DNA from 4 places in the Sodalis sp. RH19 genome. Region 1 is predicted to be linked to each of the others. Evidence: predicted binding sites of a transcription regulator. Region 1 holds the regulator's gene; each other region holds the start of a gene.
The links. Region 1 encodes CRP, which controls carbon source genes, mostly activating them, when cyclic AMP is high. Its sites were predicted from a motif close to ATGTGANNNNNNTCACAT; they were not measured.
Positions count from the first base shown of each region.

Region 1 (3,501 bases):
AATATCTGCATACGTATGACGAGGCGGTGCCGTATAACCAGATCCCCGGTACCTTTACGCCCTGGCAGGCGTTGCCGGAACCGACGGACGTGTTATTTTACGAGGGGCTGCACGGCGGCGTGGTGACCGATAGCCATGACGTGGCGAAGCACGTGGATTTGCTGGTGGGCGTGGTGCCCATCGTCAACCTGGAGTGGATCCAGAAACTGGTGCGCGATACCGGCGAGCGGGGGCATTCGCGCGAGGCGGTGATGGATTCGGTGGTGAGGTCGATGGAGGATTATATTAACTACATCACGCCGCAGTTTTCCCGCACCCATATCAATTTCCAGCGGGTGCCGACCGTCGACACGTCGAACCCTTTCGCCGCCAAGGCGATTCCCTCACTTGACGAAAGTTTTGTCGTTATTCATTTCCGTAGCCTGGCGCATATCGACCTGCCTTACCTGCTGGCGATGCTGCAAGGCTCCTTTATTTCCAATATTAATACGCTGGTGGTGCCCGGGGGCAAGATGGGGCTGGCGATGGAGCTGATAATGGGGCCGCTGGTACAGCAGTTGCTGGAAGGAAAGGAAATTAAGTAAACTCGAGGCCTCGGGCGGGAACACCACGCCCGATTCGGCCCCATCGGCATGCTTTCCCTTGAACACGCCAGGATTCGCTGCGGTGTTGGCGGGCCTAGCATACCGTGGGGCGCTCGGTCGGGCGGGAACACCACGCCCGATTCGACCCCATCGGCATGCTCTCCCTTGAACACGCCAGGATTCGCTGCGGTGTTGGCGGGCCTAGCATACCGTGGGGCGCTCGGTCGGGCGGGAACACCACGCCCGATTCGACCCCATCGGCATGCTTTCCCTTGAACACGCCAGGATTCGCTGCGGTGTTGGCGGGCCTAGCATACCGTGGGGCACTCGGTCGGGCGGGAACACCACGCCCGATTCGACCCCATCGGCATGCTCTCCCTTGAACACGCCGGGTTTGAGCGCGGTGTTGGCGGGCATACCGTGCCATGGGGCGCTCGGTCGGGCAGAGAAACCATGCCCGATTCGACCCCATTGGCGCGCTCTCCCTTGAACACGCCGGGTTTGAGCGCGGTGTTGGCGGGCATACCGTGCCATGGGGCGCTCGGTCGGGCAGAGAAACCATGCCCGATTCGACCCCATTGGCGCGCTCTCCCTTGAACACGCCGGGTTTGAGTGCGGTGTTGGCGGGCCGGTTAGGCGGCGGGGGCGTGGCGTTCGTCGCGCACTTCAAAGCTGTGGGTCATATTGACCGACGCGCCGAGCATCAGTGAGACCGAGCAGTATTTTTCCGCCGATAGCGTCACCGCCCGCTCCACCGCCTTGTCGGTCAGCCCGGCGCCGGTGACGATAAAATGCAGGTTGATATGGGTAAACAGGCGCGGCGCCTCGTCGCGGCGCTCGGATGTGAGTTTGACCTCGCAGTCCCGGACGTCCTGCCGCGCTTTGTGTAAAATCGATACCACATCAATGGCGCTGCAGCCGCCGACCGACATCAATACCATTTCCATTGGGCTGGGCGCTTTTTCGCCCGCGTTCCCATCCATCAAAACCTGGTGGCCCGAGGCGGATTCGCCCATGAAAGACAACCCTTCTACCCATTTGACCCGTGCCTGCATTATGATACTCCTGATGAAAAGCTTTCCAGCAGACTACATTTTTGTTGGAAAACTGGCAATGTTACTGAACATACTTCATGCTGAAGCAAGACAACAGAAGACACTGCTTCAAACCTATGCTAAAAACAAGGCTGGATCGGCCTCATGATAATGAAAGGGCAAGAGATCGATCGGAACATCACATTACCAGACCCTAATAAGTTCCCTTACGTCGCTCCGTTTAAACGCGGAGTCAGAGTGAATAATACAAGCGCCGTAACAGGGAATACGATGTCCCGAACCTGGGATAGCGATGACAAAAGAGGATAACAGCGAATGGTTCTCGGCAAACCGCAAACAGACCCGACTCTCGAATGGTTCCTGTCTCATTGCCATATTCATAAGTATCCATCGAAGAGTACACTTATACATCAGGGTGAAAAGGCTGAAACGCTTTACTACATCGTTAAGGGCGCCGTGGCGGTGCTGATTAAGGATGAAGAAGGCAAAGAGATGATTCTCTCCTATCTTAACCAGGGAGATTTCATCGGTGAGCTCGGCCTATTCGAGGAAGGTCAGGAACGCAGTGCCTGGGTACGGGCGAAAACCGCCTGTGAAGTCGCCGAGATTTCGTATAAAAAATTCCGGCAGCTGATTCAGGTGAATCCGGATATCCTGATGCGCCTGTCGGCGCAAATGGCCAGTCGTTTACAGGTAACGTCGGAAAAAGTCGGCAACCTGGCATTCCTGGACGTTACCGGACGCATAGCGCAAACCCTGTTGAACCTGGCGAAACAACCCGACGCCATGACCCACCCCGACGGCATGCAGATAAAAATCACCCGTCAGGAAATCGGCCAGATTGTCGGCTGTTCCCGCGAGACGGTAGGACGTATTCTTAAAATGCTCGAAGATCAAAATCTTATATCCGCGCACGGTAAAACCATTGTTGTTTACGGCACGCGCTGATAGCCCCGTTATACAGGCGTGGTGCTTCGTACCACGCTTTTTTTGCTGACAGTATGTGGCGCCGGTTAATCTACCACCCTGAAGTAAACTATGCCCTGCGGCAAACCATCGTGCTATGCCTGCCGGTGGCCGCCGGCCTGTTATTCGGCAGCTTGCAAAACGGCCTGCTGTTTTCGTTGGTCCCTGCCTGCTGCAATATCGCCGGCCTCGATACCCTGCATAAACGGTTTTTCAAGCGCCTGGCCGTCGGCGGTGCGCTGTTCGCGCTGAGCAGCGTGCTGATCCAGGTGCTGTTGGCCGTGCCGGTGCCGTTGCCCTTGGTGATGCTCGGCCTGGCGCTGCTGTTCGGCGTTACCGGTGAAATCAGCCCGCTGCACGGCCGTTTATTGCCCGCCGCGCTTATCGCCGCCATCTTTACCCTGGGCCTGGCCGGCAATGTGCCGCCCGTCGTGCCGCCGCTGCTGTATATTGCCGGCACCGCCTGGTACGGACTGTTCAACGCCCTGTGGTTCCGGTTGTGGAAGGAGCAGCCGATGCGGGAATCTCTTAGCCTGCTGTATCGGGAGCTGGCGGATTATATCGAGGCGAAATATACCCTGCTGACACAGCATACCGATCCGGAAACCGCCCTGCCGCCGCTGTTTGCCCGCCAGCAGGCGGTGATTGATCTGATTGCCCAGGTATACCAGCAGCTTTATATGCTGTCGGCCAATGATCAGCTGCAGTACAAACGCCTGCTGCGTTCTTTCCAGGTGGCGCTGGATTTGCAGGAGCATATCGCCGTCAGCCTGCACCAGCCGGACGAAGTACAAAAACTGGTGGCGCAAAGCCACGCCGAGGCGGTTATCCGCTATAACGCCCGGTTGATTGCCGCGCGGTTGCGGGTACTGGCGGATGATATTCTCTATCACCGG
Region 1 covers NZ_CP178734.1:5,125,471-5,128,971, reverse strand. Annotated here, with positions in the region: gene ACL2XF_RS22995 (phosphoribulokinase) at 1-584, shown strand, start outside; gene ACL2XF_RS22990 (OsmC family protein) at 1,217-1,639, opposite strand; gene ACL2XF_RS22985 (hypothetical protein) at 1,599-1,787, shown strand; gene crp (cAMP-activated global transcriptional regulator CRP) at 1,955-2,587, shown strand; gene ACL2XF_RS22975 (YccS/YhfK family putative transporter) at 2,641-3,501, shown strand, end outside.

Region 2 (3,501 bases), 2.2 Mb from region 1:
AGCTGGATTTCACCGGCCCGCACCAGTTCTTTTCCCGTCTGCCGGATACCCGGGTGATTGCCGCCTCGACGGCCGGCCGGCCGGTAAGCGCCGACGGCCTGGTATTTTCCGGCCTGGCCGATCTGGCGGCTATCGCGCGGTGCGATATCCTCTGCGTGCCGGGCGGCGCCGGCAGTACCGAGATGATAGCGGACCCGGTGTTTATGGCCGATATCCGCCGGCTGGCCGGCGGCGCCCGCTATATCACCTCGGTGTGTACCGGGTCGCTGATCCTGGGCGCTGCGGGGCTGCTGGTGGGTAAACGCGCCGCCTGCCACTGGGCCTGGCGTGATCTGTTAACGCTGTTCGGCGCCATACCCGACGCGGGCCGCGTGGTGCAGGACGGTAATATCATCACCGGCGGCGGCGTAACCGCGGGCATGGATTTTGCGCTGGCGGTGATTAACCAGGTCTTCGACCAGGCGACCGCCGAGGCTATCCAACTGGGACTGGAATACGCGCCGGCGCCGCCGTTTAACGCCGGCCGGCCGGAAACCGCCCCCGGATCGGTGCGGGAACCGGTGGCGGCGCGCATCGCCGCCACTGTGGCGACGCGTCAACCCGTGGTTGCAGCAGCGGCCCGCGCCATGTTCGCCGCCCGGGACGGAAAATAACCGCCCGCAGGCGGCCATGCCGCGCGGCGGACAGGTCCGATCCGCCGTGCCGGCACGCAAGACGGCATCAAGGATGGTGAAAGGGTATGGCGAGCATAAGCCGAGCCCGCAGCCGCCGCGTGCCGCGGATAAACAGATCGGTGTCATTCATGGCTCGCGCCAGCGTTAACGCGCCCTGGATACCGGCGACGGTGTCCTCGGCCAGTTCGCCCGCCGCCGGAACTGCGACGCCGGCCCGTTGCAACGCCTGTTGCAGCGCGCTGATCCAGTGGTGGAAATACACGCCGATAGCATGGCCAAATCGATCGCGCGTGCCGTCCAGGGCAAAGGCCCCCATCAGGCAGATGCGCTGTCCGGACAGGAAATACGCATCCACCGCCCGCCACATGCCGTCAAGCGCGTCCGGCGCGTTATCCCGCGCCAGCGGCTGGAAAATGTGGCGGTGAAACCACGCCTCGACCTGGGTGAGTACCGCCGCCGCCATGGCGTCTTTGCCGCCGGGAAAAAAGTGGTACAGGCTGCCTTTGCCCAGGCCGGTGCGTTCGGTGATACGGCTCAGGGACGCGCCCTCGAAGCCGCATTCACGGAATACGTCGGCTATTTGCGCTACCAGCGCCGCGCTATCCGCGTTGTGGTCGGTCATCTAGAGGCCAAAGTCGGACAGACCGGGGTGATCATCCGGGCGCCGTCCCAGCGGCCAGTGAAACTTGCGGTCGCCGTCGGCGATGGGCAGATCGTTGATACAGGCAAAACGGCGGGCCATTAACCCCGCGGCATCGAACTCCCAGTTTTCGTTGCCATAGGAGCGAAACCAGTTGCCGCTGTCGTCATGCCATTCATAGGCAAAACGCACCGCAATGCGCGCGCCGGTAAACGCCCACAGTTCCTTGATCAGCCGATAATCCAGTTCCTTAGCCCATTTCCGGGTCAGGAACGCCACTACCTCGTCGCGGCCGGTGACGATTTCCGCGCGATTGCGCCATTGCGTATCAAGGGTATACACCTGCGATACGCGCTGCGGGTCGCGGTTGTTCCAGCCGTCCTCCGCCATACGGACTTTAGCGGCGGCGGTGTCAGGGGTAAAGGGAGGGACCAGGTTTGCCATGATGGATGCCTTGTCAGGAGAACGGGAATCCTGACTGTACCAATCGGTACAGCGCCGGGCAAGCTATTTTTGTGGCGCGGGCAGGGAGCGGTCAGCGCTACTACCCCGCCCGGGGACGGCCGGCGGAGACGGTCAGTTTACCTGCCATTCCGGCGGCGTATGGGAAACCACATACGTGGCGATATCTTTCAGGTTATCCCAGGCTTCGCGCCAGGAGACCATTTCAACCGACAGCGTGATACCCAGCAGTCCGGTGACAAACCAGCAGGCCATGCTGATGCCGACGCCGCTGAAAATAAACGCCAGCGCATTGTGGTTGCTTTTACGGCAAAAGACATTTAACGTGCTGGCGAAAAACATCATCACCGCGCTGAGCAATTCCCAGCGCATCATCACGAAGCCTGCGGCAAGAGTACCCATGACAACCAACCCCCCATTTGTAAGATGGTGTAATTTTCTCCTGTTTGGTTGCATTGCGCTACAAAAATATGTGATCCAAGACACATTTTTAGACCGATTTGTGCTTGCGCCTAAGATTGTGGCGATTTATTAGTCAATTGCACCGGCGCGTTTCCCGACTCCGCCGGACCAAAAACCGGGTAGTCGGGCAGCGTCATATTCTGATACGGCTCCCAGCCGCCGCCGAGCGCTTTATATAACGCCACCAGATCTGTGCCGGTCTGCACCCGCGCGCTGGCCGCCTGCTGCCGGGCCTGCGCCAGCTGCCGCTGGGCGTCCAGCACGTTGATAAAAGTGCTGATGCCCTGGCGATAGCTGGCGCTGGCGAGATCGAAGGCATTCTGCAACGAGGCGGCAGTTTGCTCCAGCCCCTCGACCCGCTGCCGATCGGTGCGGTAGCTGACCAGGGCATTTTCCACATCCTGCAGGGCGGTCAACACTGCCTGGCGATAGGCAAGCGCTTCATTGGCCTGCTGTACGCGCGACAGTTTCACGCTGGCCACCAGCCGGCCGCCCTGGAATATCGGCAGGGAAACCTGGGGACCAAAGCTGTAAAAATGGCTGCTCCAGTGGGTGAGGTAGTCCGCATCGGTATTGCGCATCCCGAACTGCCCGGTCAATGACAGATCGGGAAACAACTGCGCCACCGAAACCCCGATATTGGCGGTGGCCGCATGCAGGTTGGCTTCCGCCTGGCGGATATCCGGCCGCCGACGCGCCAGCGTCGATGGCACGCCCACCGGCACCGCCGCGGGAACCGCAGGCAGGGGTTTGACGGGCGCCAGCTCGTGATCCAGGGTGCCGGGAGGCTGGCCCAGCAGCACCGCCAGGCCGTTCATGGCCTGGCGCTGCTGCGCTTCATACTGGGGCAGTTGCGCCCGCAGCGAACCAAGCTGGGCGTTGGCGTTTTCCACGTCATACTGCGGGGCCAGGCCGTGCTGCTGCTGGCTGCGCGTCAGTTCCGCCGATTGCTGGGCCACCGCAATTTGTGTTTCCAGGGTAGCGGCCACGCTCTGCGCGCCGCGCAACTGCAGGTAAGTCCGCGCCACCTCCGCCTCCAGCGAGACCAGCGCGTCGTTGCGTCCCTCGACCGCGGCCTGGGTTTGGGCGTTCGCCGCCTCCACCGAGCGACGTACCCGGCCCCACAGATCAATTTCCCAGCTGGCGTCGAAACTGCCCTGGTAAAGATTGACCGGCTTGAACAGGCTATCCAGCCCTGAGGCAATCTCCGGGCTGGTATTTTCATCGCTGAGGTTGACGCCGGAGGATTCAAGTTCACCCTTC
Region 2 covers NZ_CP178734.1:2,960,330-2,963,830, reverse strand. Annotated here, with positions in the region: gene ACL2XF_RS13420 (DJ-1/PfpI family protein) at 1-653, shown strand, start outside; gene ACL2XF_RS13415 (TetR/AcrR family transcriptional regulator) at 721-1,296, opposite strand; gene ACL2XF_RS13410 (DUF1348 family protein) at 1,297-1,758, opposite strand; gene ACL2XF_RS13405 (YjcB family protein) at 1,891-2,178, opposite strand; gene ACL2XF_RS13400 (efflux transporter outer membrane subunit) at 2,289-3,501, opposite strand, start outside.
Region 2: the regulator CRP is predicted to act here: its motif matches at 2,247-2,264, upstream of ACL2XF_RS13405 (YjcB family protein).

Region 3 (3,501 bases), 1.7 Mb from region 1:
GTCGCTTAGGGAAGCCATCGATTTGTGCCAGGATATGCGCGGCGTGCTGGCCTATGCCGAGGACCCCTGCGGCGCCGAGCAGGGCTTTTCCGGGCGCGAGGTGATGGCGGAATTCAAACGGGCCACCGGGCTGCCGGTGGCGACCAATATGATTGCCACCAACTGGCGCGAGCTAAACCACGCGGTACAGCTTAACGCCATTGATATTCCGCTGGCCGACCCGCATTTCTGGACCCTGCAGGGCGCGATACGCGTGGCGCAGCTGTGCGATGAATGGGGCCTGACCTGGGGCTGTCATTCCAATAACCATTTTGATATTTCGCTGGCGATGTTTATCCATGTCGGCGCGGCCGCGCCCGGTAAGCCCACCGCGCTGGATACCCACTGGATTTGGCAGGAAGGCGAGCATCTGACCAAAGAACCGCTGCAAATCGTCGACGGCGCGATCACACTCAACGGTAAACCGGGGCTCGGCGTGGAAATCGATATGGCGCAAATCGAACGGCAGCATGAGCTTTACAAGCGCATGCCGTCCGGCGCGCGCAATGACGCGCAGGCGATGCAGTATCTGATTCCCGGCTGGACCTTTGACCGGAAACGGCCGGCGATGCTGCGTTAACCCATCCAGGGTACGGCCCGCCGTACCCTGAGTTTACCGGCGACATGGGTTGGGCCGCGGACGATGGGATCAGGCTTCGTCATCCAGTTGCAGCGCCACGTAGAGCAGCAGCCGATCGTCAAAGTTGGCGAGATCCAGGCCGGTCATTTCCGAAATACGGTTGAGGCGGTACTCCAGGGTGTTGCGGTGGATAAACAGCGCCTTGGAGGTAGGCGTGGGCTGAACGTTATGGCGAAACCAGGCAATCAGCGTGCGGCGCAGCAGGCCATTGTTATCCATGGCCTTGAGTTTTGCCAGCGGGCGCACCAGTTCGCTGGCCTGCCAGCCGCCGCGCAGGCTGTCGAGCAATACCGGCAGCATCAGGTCGGGATAAAAATAACGGCGCTGCTCGGGCAGCCGCTGCTTGCCCACCGACATGGTGGTGCGCGCGGTACGCCAGGAGCGCGCAATACCGCCGGCGCCGGGGAAAAAATTGCCCAGGGCGATACGTACCCGCAGGCGGCTGCTTTCGGTCATGCGCGAAAACAGCGTATCCACCCGCCGGCGATGCTCTTCGGCATCCCAGCGCCCGTGGCTGTTCAGCGCGGGTTTCAGCACCACCATTTCCGTCAGCGATACGATGGCGATCAAATTATCGCGCTCCGGCGTGGTGAGCAGCGTTTGCAACTGCTGCAGCTCCGCCATGGCGCTGTCGACGCCGAACTGCCCGCTGTCCACCTCCACCACCGCCGCCACCCTGGGCTGGTTGATATCAATTCCCAGCCGCTGGGCCCATTCGATCAGCGCCGGCGTGACTTCCTCGGCGCGGATTAAATTCAGCACCAGTTCCTCGCGCAGCCGGCTGTCCTGCGCCAGCATATGCAGCAAGCGCGCCTGCTCCAGCATCATTTCCGCCGTCATGCAGACCAGCTCGCCATACTGCCGCAGTTGACTGGGATTGCCGGTCAGGCCGATAACGCCGACGATATTGCCGTCGATTTTCAGCGGGAGGTTGATACCGGGCCGTACCCCGTGCAAATGCCGGGCCACGCCGTCGTCGATATCCACGACCCGGGCCTGCGACAGGGCCAATAACGCGCCTTCGTGCAGTTCACCGACCCGCTCTTCATCGCCGCTGCCGATAATGCGGCCGCGCGCATCCATCACGTTGATATTGCTGTCGATAATCTGCATCGTTCTTGCCACAATTTCTTGCGCCAATTTCGCATCAAGATGATACGTTGCCATCCCCGCCTCGGTTCTGTTAAGCCCTTTGCCCTATTATACCCGGGTGTTGGCGCTCATACATTGTGCAGAAGCACAAAGCGTGATCTTGCTCGCTTATTTTGTGCGGGATATCACATTCTTTCGGGCAAAAAAAGACGGCGTCGTGATGACGCCGTCTTGGTGGCGAGAGCCGGACGCGGGGGATTACTGCGCCAGCAGGTAAAGCGTGGTATCGCCGCGTTTGACGTTTAACGCCAGTATCGGCGGCTTGGCATCCAGGATTTTACGCAGTTCGCCGATATTCTGCACCGGCTGCTGGTTGACGCCCAGGATGATATCGCCCTTCTTCAGGCCGACTTTCGCCGCGGTGCTGCCCGCCTTGACATTGTCCACCTTGACGCCCTGCTGATCGCCGGTATCCATGTTGCTCAATTCCGCGCCTTCGATGCCGGTAAAGACATTGCCCGAATCAAGCTGCGGCTGGGTGCTCTGCTCCAGGATCACATCGACGGTTACCGGCTTGCCGTCGCGCAGCAGGCCGAGCTGGACCTTGGTGCCGACCGGCTGCGAGCTGACATCCGCCCGGAACGCGGCAAAGCTGTTGATGGGCCGGCCGTTCATGGTGACGATGACATCGCCGGCTTTCACCCCGGCCTTTTCGGCGGCGGATTTAGGCATCACCTGGCTGACAAACGCGCCGCGCTGGGCGTCGACTTTCATCGCCTTGGCCAGCTCCGGATTGAGCTCGGTGCCGAGAATGCCGATTTCGCCGCGCCTGACCTGGCCATAGGCCACCAGCTGCGCCGTCAGGTTTTTCACCATGTTGCTGGGAATGGCGAAGCCGATACCGATATTGCCGCCGTCCGGCGCCAGTATGGCGGTATTGATGCCGATAAGCTCACCGTTGAGGTTAACCAGCGCCCCGCCCGAGTTGCCCCGGTTGATGGCGGCATCGGTCTGGATAAAGTTTTCATAGTTTTCAATATTCAGCCCGCTGCGCCCCAGCGCGGACACAATACCCGAGGTGGCGGTTTCCCCCAGGCCGTAAGGGTTGCCGATGGCCACGGTATAATCGCCGACCCGCAGTTGGTCCGAATCGGCCATCTTGATGGCGGTGAGGTTTTTAAAGTCGATCAGCTGCACCAGCGCCAGATCGGAACGGGGATCGCGGCCGATGATCTTGGCGTCGAACCGGCGGCCGTCATACAGCTGCACCTGGATTTTAGTGGCGTCGTTGACCACATGATTGTTGGTCACCACGTAGCCTTTCTGGGCATCGATAATCACACCCGCGCCCAGCGCCATGAATTTTTCCTTGGCCGGCGGGGTATTGCCCTCGCCGTCGTCGCCGCCGTCCTCATCGCCGCCCTGGCACAGGGGCGACGCCTGGAAAGGCGACCCTTCCTGGCACAGCGGGGAATCTTGGCCAAAGAACTGCTGGAACTGCTCGGGCACGCGCGCCGAACTGACGGCGGTGCTGCCTTCGACGCTGATGCTGACCACCGATGGCATGACTTTTTCCAGCATCGGCGCCAGGCTTGGGAGCTGCTGATTGGTCGAGGCGGTTTCCGCCGCATACAATGAAACAGGCGCCAGCGCCACACCCAGACACAATGCCAGCGCACTCAGGACCAAAGAAGTTTTTTTCATTTAACATTGTCTCAACTGTAAGTATC
Region 3 covers NZ_CP178734.1:3,433,307-3,436,807, forward strand. Annotated here, with positions in the region: gene ACL2XF_RS15615 (enolase C-terminal domain-like protein) at 1-619, shown strand, start outside; gene ACL2XF_RS15620 (CdaR family transcriptional regulator) at 689-1,846, opposite strand; gene degP (serine endoprotease DegP) at 2,030-3,475, opposite strand.
Region 3: the regulator CRP is predicted to act here: its motif matches at 1,945-1,962, upstream of ACL2XF_RS15620 (CdaR family transcriptional regulator).

Region 4 (3,501 bases), 1.7 Mb from region 1:
ATCGCCATGCAATACCTGATCCCCAATTGGCGCTTCGATAATAAACGTCCGGCGCTGGTGCGCTAGCGCTGGGCGGCGCCCCGGTCCGCCTTGGGCGTGGGCGCCGTGGCGACAGCCGCAGGCTAATCCTGGGGTAAAAAAAAAGGCCGGGAGCGATTCCCGGCCAACCTATCAAAGTTCATTCACACATAGCAAAGGGTGGTTCAGTGGTGGTAAGGGTAATCAGGTCACCGGCGCCGGGTTGAATACCGACAGGGCGTTATGAATGCCCCATTGATCGGACCAGGTTTTTTTGCGGCCGCTGGCGATATCCAGGATCAGTTCAAACAATTGCCAGCCCACGTCTTCAATGGTTGCCCTGCCGGTGGCGATGGAACCGGCGCTGATATCCATCAAATCAAACCAGCGGTCGGCCAGCGCGTCGCGCGTCGCCATCTTGATCACCGGCACGGCCACCAAACCATAGGGTGTGCCGCGCCCGGTGGTAAATACCTGTATGGTGATGCCGGAGGCAAGCTGCTGGGTACCGCAAATAAAATCACTGGCGGGGGTGGCGGCGAAAATCAGCCCCTTTTTCGTCGGACGCTGGCCGGGGGAGAGCACCTCCACAATGGCGCTGGTGCCTGATTTGGCGATGGAACCGAGCGATTTCTCAACAATATTGGCCAAACCGCCTTTTTTATTGCCCGGGGTGGTATTGGCGCTGCGATCGCTTTTACCATCGTCAAGGTAATTATCATACCAGGCCATTTCCTCCAGCAACCGGCGTCCCACCTGTTCGTCAGCCGCCCGCGGCGTCAGCAGGTGGATGGCGTCGCGCACTTCGGTCACTTCCGAAAACATCACCGTCGCGCCGCAGCGCACCAGCAGATCGGAGGCAAAGCCCACCGCTGGATTGGCGGTTACGCCGGAGAACGCATCGCTGCCGCCGCACTGCGTGCCCACCACCAGATCGGATACCGGGCAGGTTTGGCGCTGGCGGGTGTTCAGACGCCGCAGATGATCTTCCGCTACCTGCAGAATATCATCCACCATGGACTTGAAGCCCACGTGTTTTTCGTCCTGGAGACGGGTGATGCTCACCCCCGGGCGTTCCACCGCGATGGGAATTTGATCCTCGGTGCCGGCCAGCAGGCGTTCGGGCGGCAATTTTTCGCAGCCCAGGCCAATCACCATGATTTCGCCGCCGAAATTCGGGTTGAGGGAGATATTATGGATGGTGCGAATCGGCACCACCGCGGCGGGCGCATTAATGGCCACGCCGCAGCCGTACAGATGGCTTAGCCCGACCACGCCGTCGACGTTGGGGTATTTTGGCAATAGATCGCGTTCAATCAGTTTCACCACGTATTCAACCACGCCGGCCACGCATTGTACGCTGGTGGTAATGCCCAGCAGGTTTTTAGTGCCGACGCTGCCGTCGGCATTCCGGTATCCTTCGAAGGTATAGCCCTCCAGCGGCGGCAACGTCGGCGGGACCTTGGTGGCCAGCGGCAGGGTTTCCAGCGCCGGGGCCTTGGGCATCTCGACCAGCGATTCATCAATCCAGCTGCCCTGTTTGATTTCACGCAAGGCATAGCCAATCACTTCGCCATAACGGACGATATCGCCGCCGATAGCGATATCGCGCAGGGCGACTTTATGCCCTTGCGGAACATGCTCGATTAATTTCAAGCCGTCCGCGAATTGAGTGCCGGCCGGCAAACCATTATTGTTCACGATAATCGCGACGTTATCGTCGACGTGAACTTTGATATACAATGCCTTTTCCGCATTGGTCATTATTGTTGATGACATAAACGTCTCCGCAAATACTAATCTGTTGTTATAACCCGAACCAGCGTTCAGCCAGGATAACAATACGGGTGATGAGGATATTATATGCGGAATAGGGGCACTTCTCATTGTGCAAATGCACGATTTTATAGCGGCTATACCCGGGATTTATTTGTCATATGTTCAGTATAATGTGATAAAGGTCACCCTTCATTCGCGGCAGAATCCACGCCAAAAAATAACGTGACGACCGTCGTGCTTTCACGTGCTCATGTCCAAAAAATCGGTTATTTTAGGCTTAATTGTTGTGCTTATGCATAGTGCCATTTTTCACGATGGTTTTTATACTATGCAGGTCAGTTAAATAAGACACCAACCGGCCTACCGGTGAAATAAAAAGACTCTTACGAGAAAATATTAACTCACGATAAAAAAGCGCAACGCAAAAAATAGTGTGGTAATGATTTTTTGTGTTCCCGAAGTTTATCGCCTGATTAGAGCGTATTCAATGAGCACGACACCTCTGGTTTCAAGTAGAACAAAAACACATGTCCGTTATGTGATTTTATTAATTATCTTCCTGGTCACCGCGGTTAACTACGCCGATCGGGCAACCCTGTCCATTGCCGGTTCCGATGTCGCCAAGACGCTGGGGCTGGACGCCGGGCAAATGGGGCAGATATTCGCCGCGTTTGGCTGGGCTTACCTTATTATGCAAATTCCCGGCGGCTGGCTGCTGGACCGTTTCGGGTCCAAACGCGTTTATACCTACAGCCTGTTTTTCTGGTCGCTGTTTACGCTGCTGCAGGGATTCGTCGGCTTTTTCCCGGTGGCTTACGCGGCGATGACGCTGTTTATCCTGCGCTTTATGCTGGGTTTCTCCGAGGCGCCGTCTTTCCCGGCCAATGCGCGCATCGTCGCCGCCTGGTTCCCCACCATTGAACGCGGCACCGCGTCGGCGATTTTTAACTCGGCGCAGTATTTCGCCCTGGCGATATTTTCTCCCATCCTGGGCTGGCTGACCTATTCCTGGGGATGGGAACATGTCTTCACCGTCATGGGCGTGCTGGGTTTCATCATGACGATGGTGTGGATCAAATATATTCAAAACCCGAATAAACACCCCCGCGTTTCGCAGCAGGAGCTGGATTACATCGCCGCCGGCGGCGCCATGGTCGATATGGACACGCCAAAAGACGGCAAAAAAGACGGCCCGCGCTGGGATTATGTCAAACAGATGCTGACCAACCGCATGATGCTCGGCGTATTTTTCGGCCAGTATTTCATCAACAGTATTACCTGGTTCTTCCTGACCTGGTTTCCGATTTACCTGGTGCAGGATAAGGGCATGTCCATCCTGAAAGTGGGCCTGATTGCCTCGATCCCGGCGCTGTTCGGTTTTGCCGGCGGCGTCCTGGGCGGCGTGGTTTCCGATATTCTGATCAAGCGCGGCCACTCGCTGACCGTGTCGCGTAAGATACCGATCGTCGTGGGCATGCTGCTGGCCACCAGCATTATCTTGTGCAACTACACCAACAATACGGTCATCGTGGTGGCGCTGATGGCGCTGGCGTTCTTCGGCAAAGGCTTCGGCGCCCTGGGCTGGCCGGTGATTTCCGATACCGCGCCGAAAGAAGTGATCGGCCTGTGCGGCGGCATATTCAATGTGTTCGGCAACGTGGCTTCCATCGTTACGCCGCTGGCTATCGGTTATATGGTCAAGGA
Region 4 covers NZ_CP178734.1:3,425,880-3,429,380, reverse strand. Annotated here, with positions in the region: gene gudD (glucarate dehydratase) at 1-66, shown strand, start outside; gene garD (galactarate dehydratase) at 223-1,797, opposite strand; gene ACL2XF_RS15595 (MFS transporter) at 2,285-3,501, shown strand, end outside.
Region 4: the regulator CRP is predicted to act here: its motif matches at 1,968-1,985, upstream of garD (galactarate dehydratase).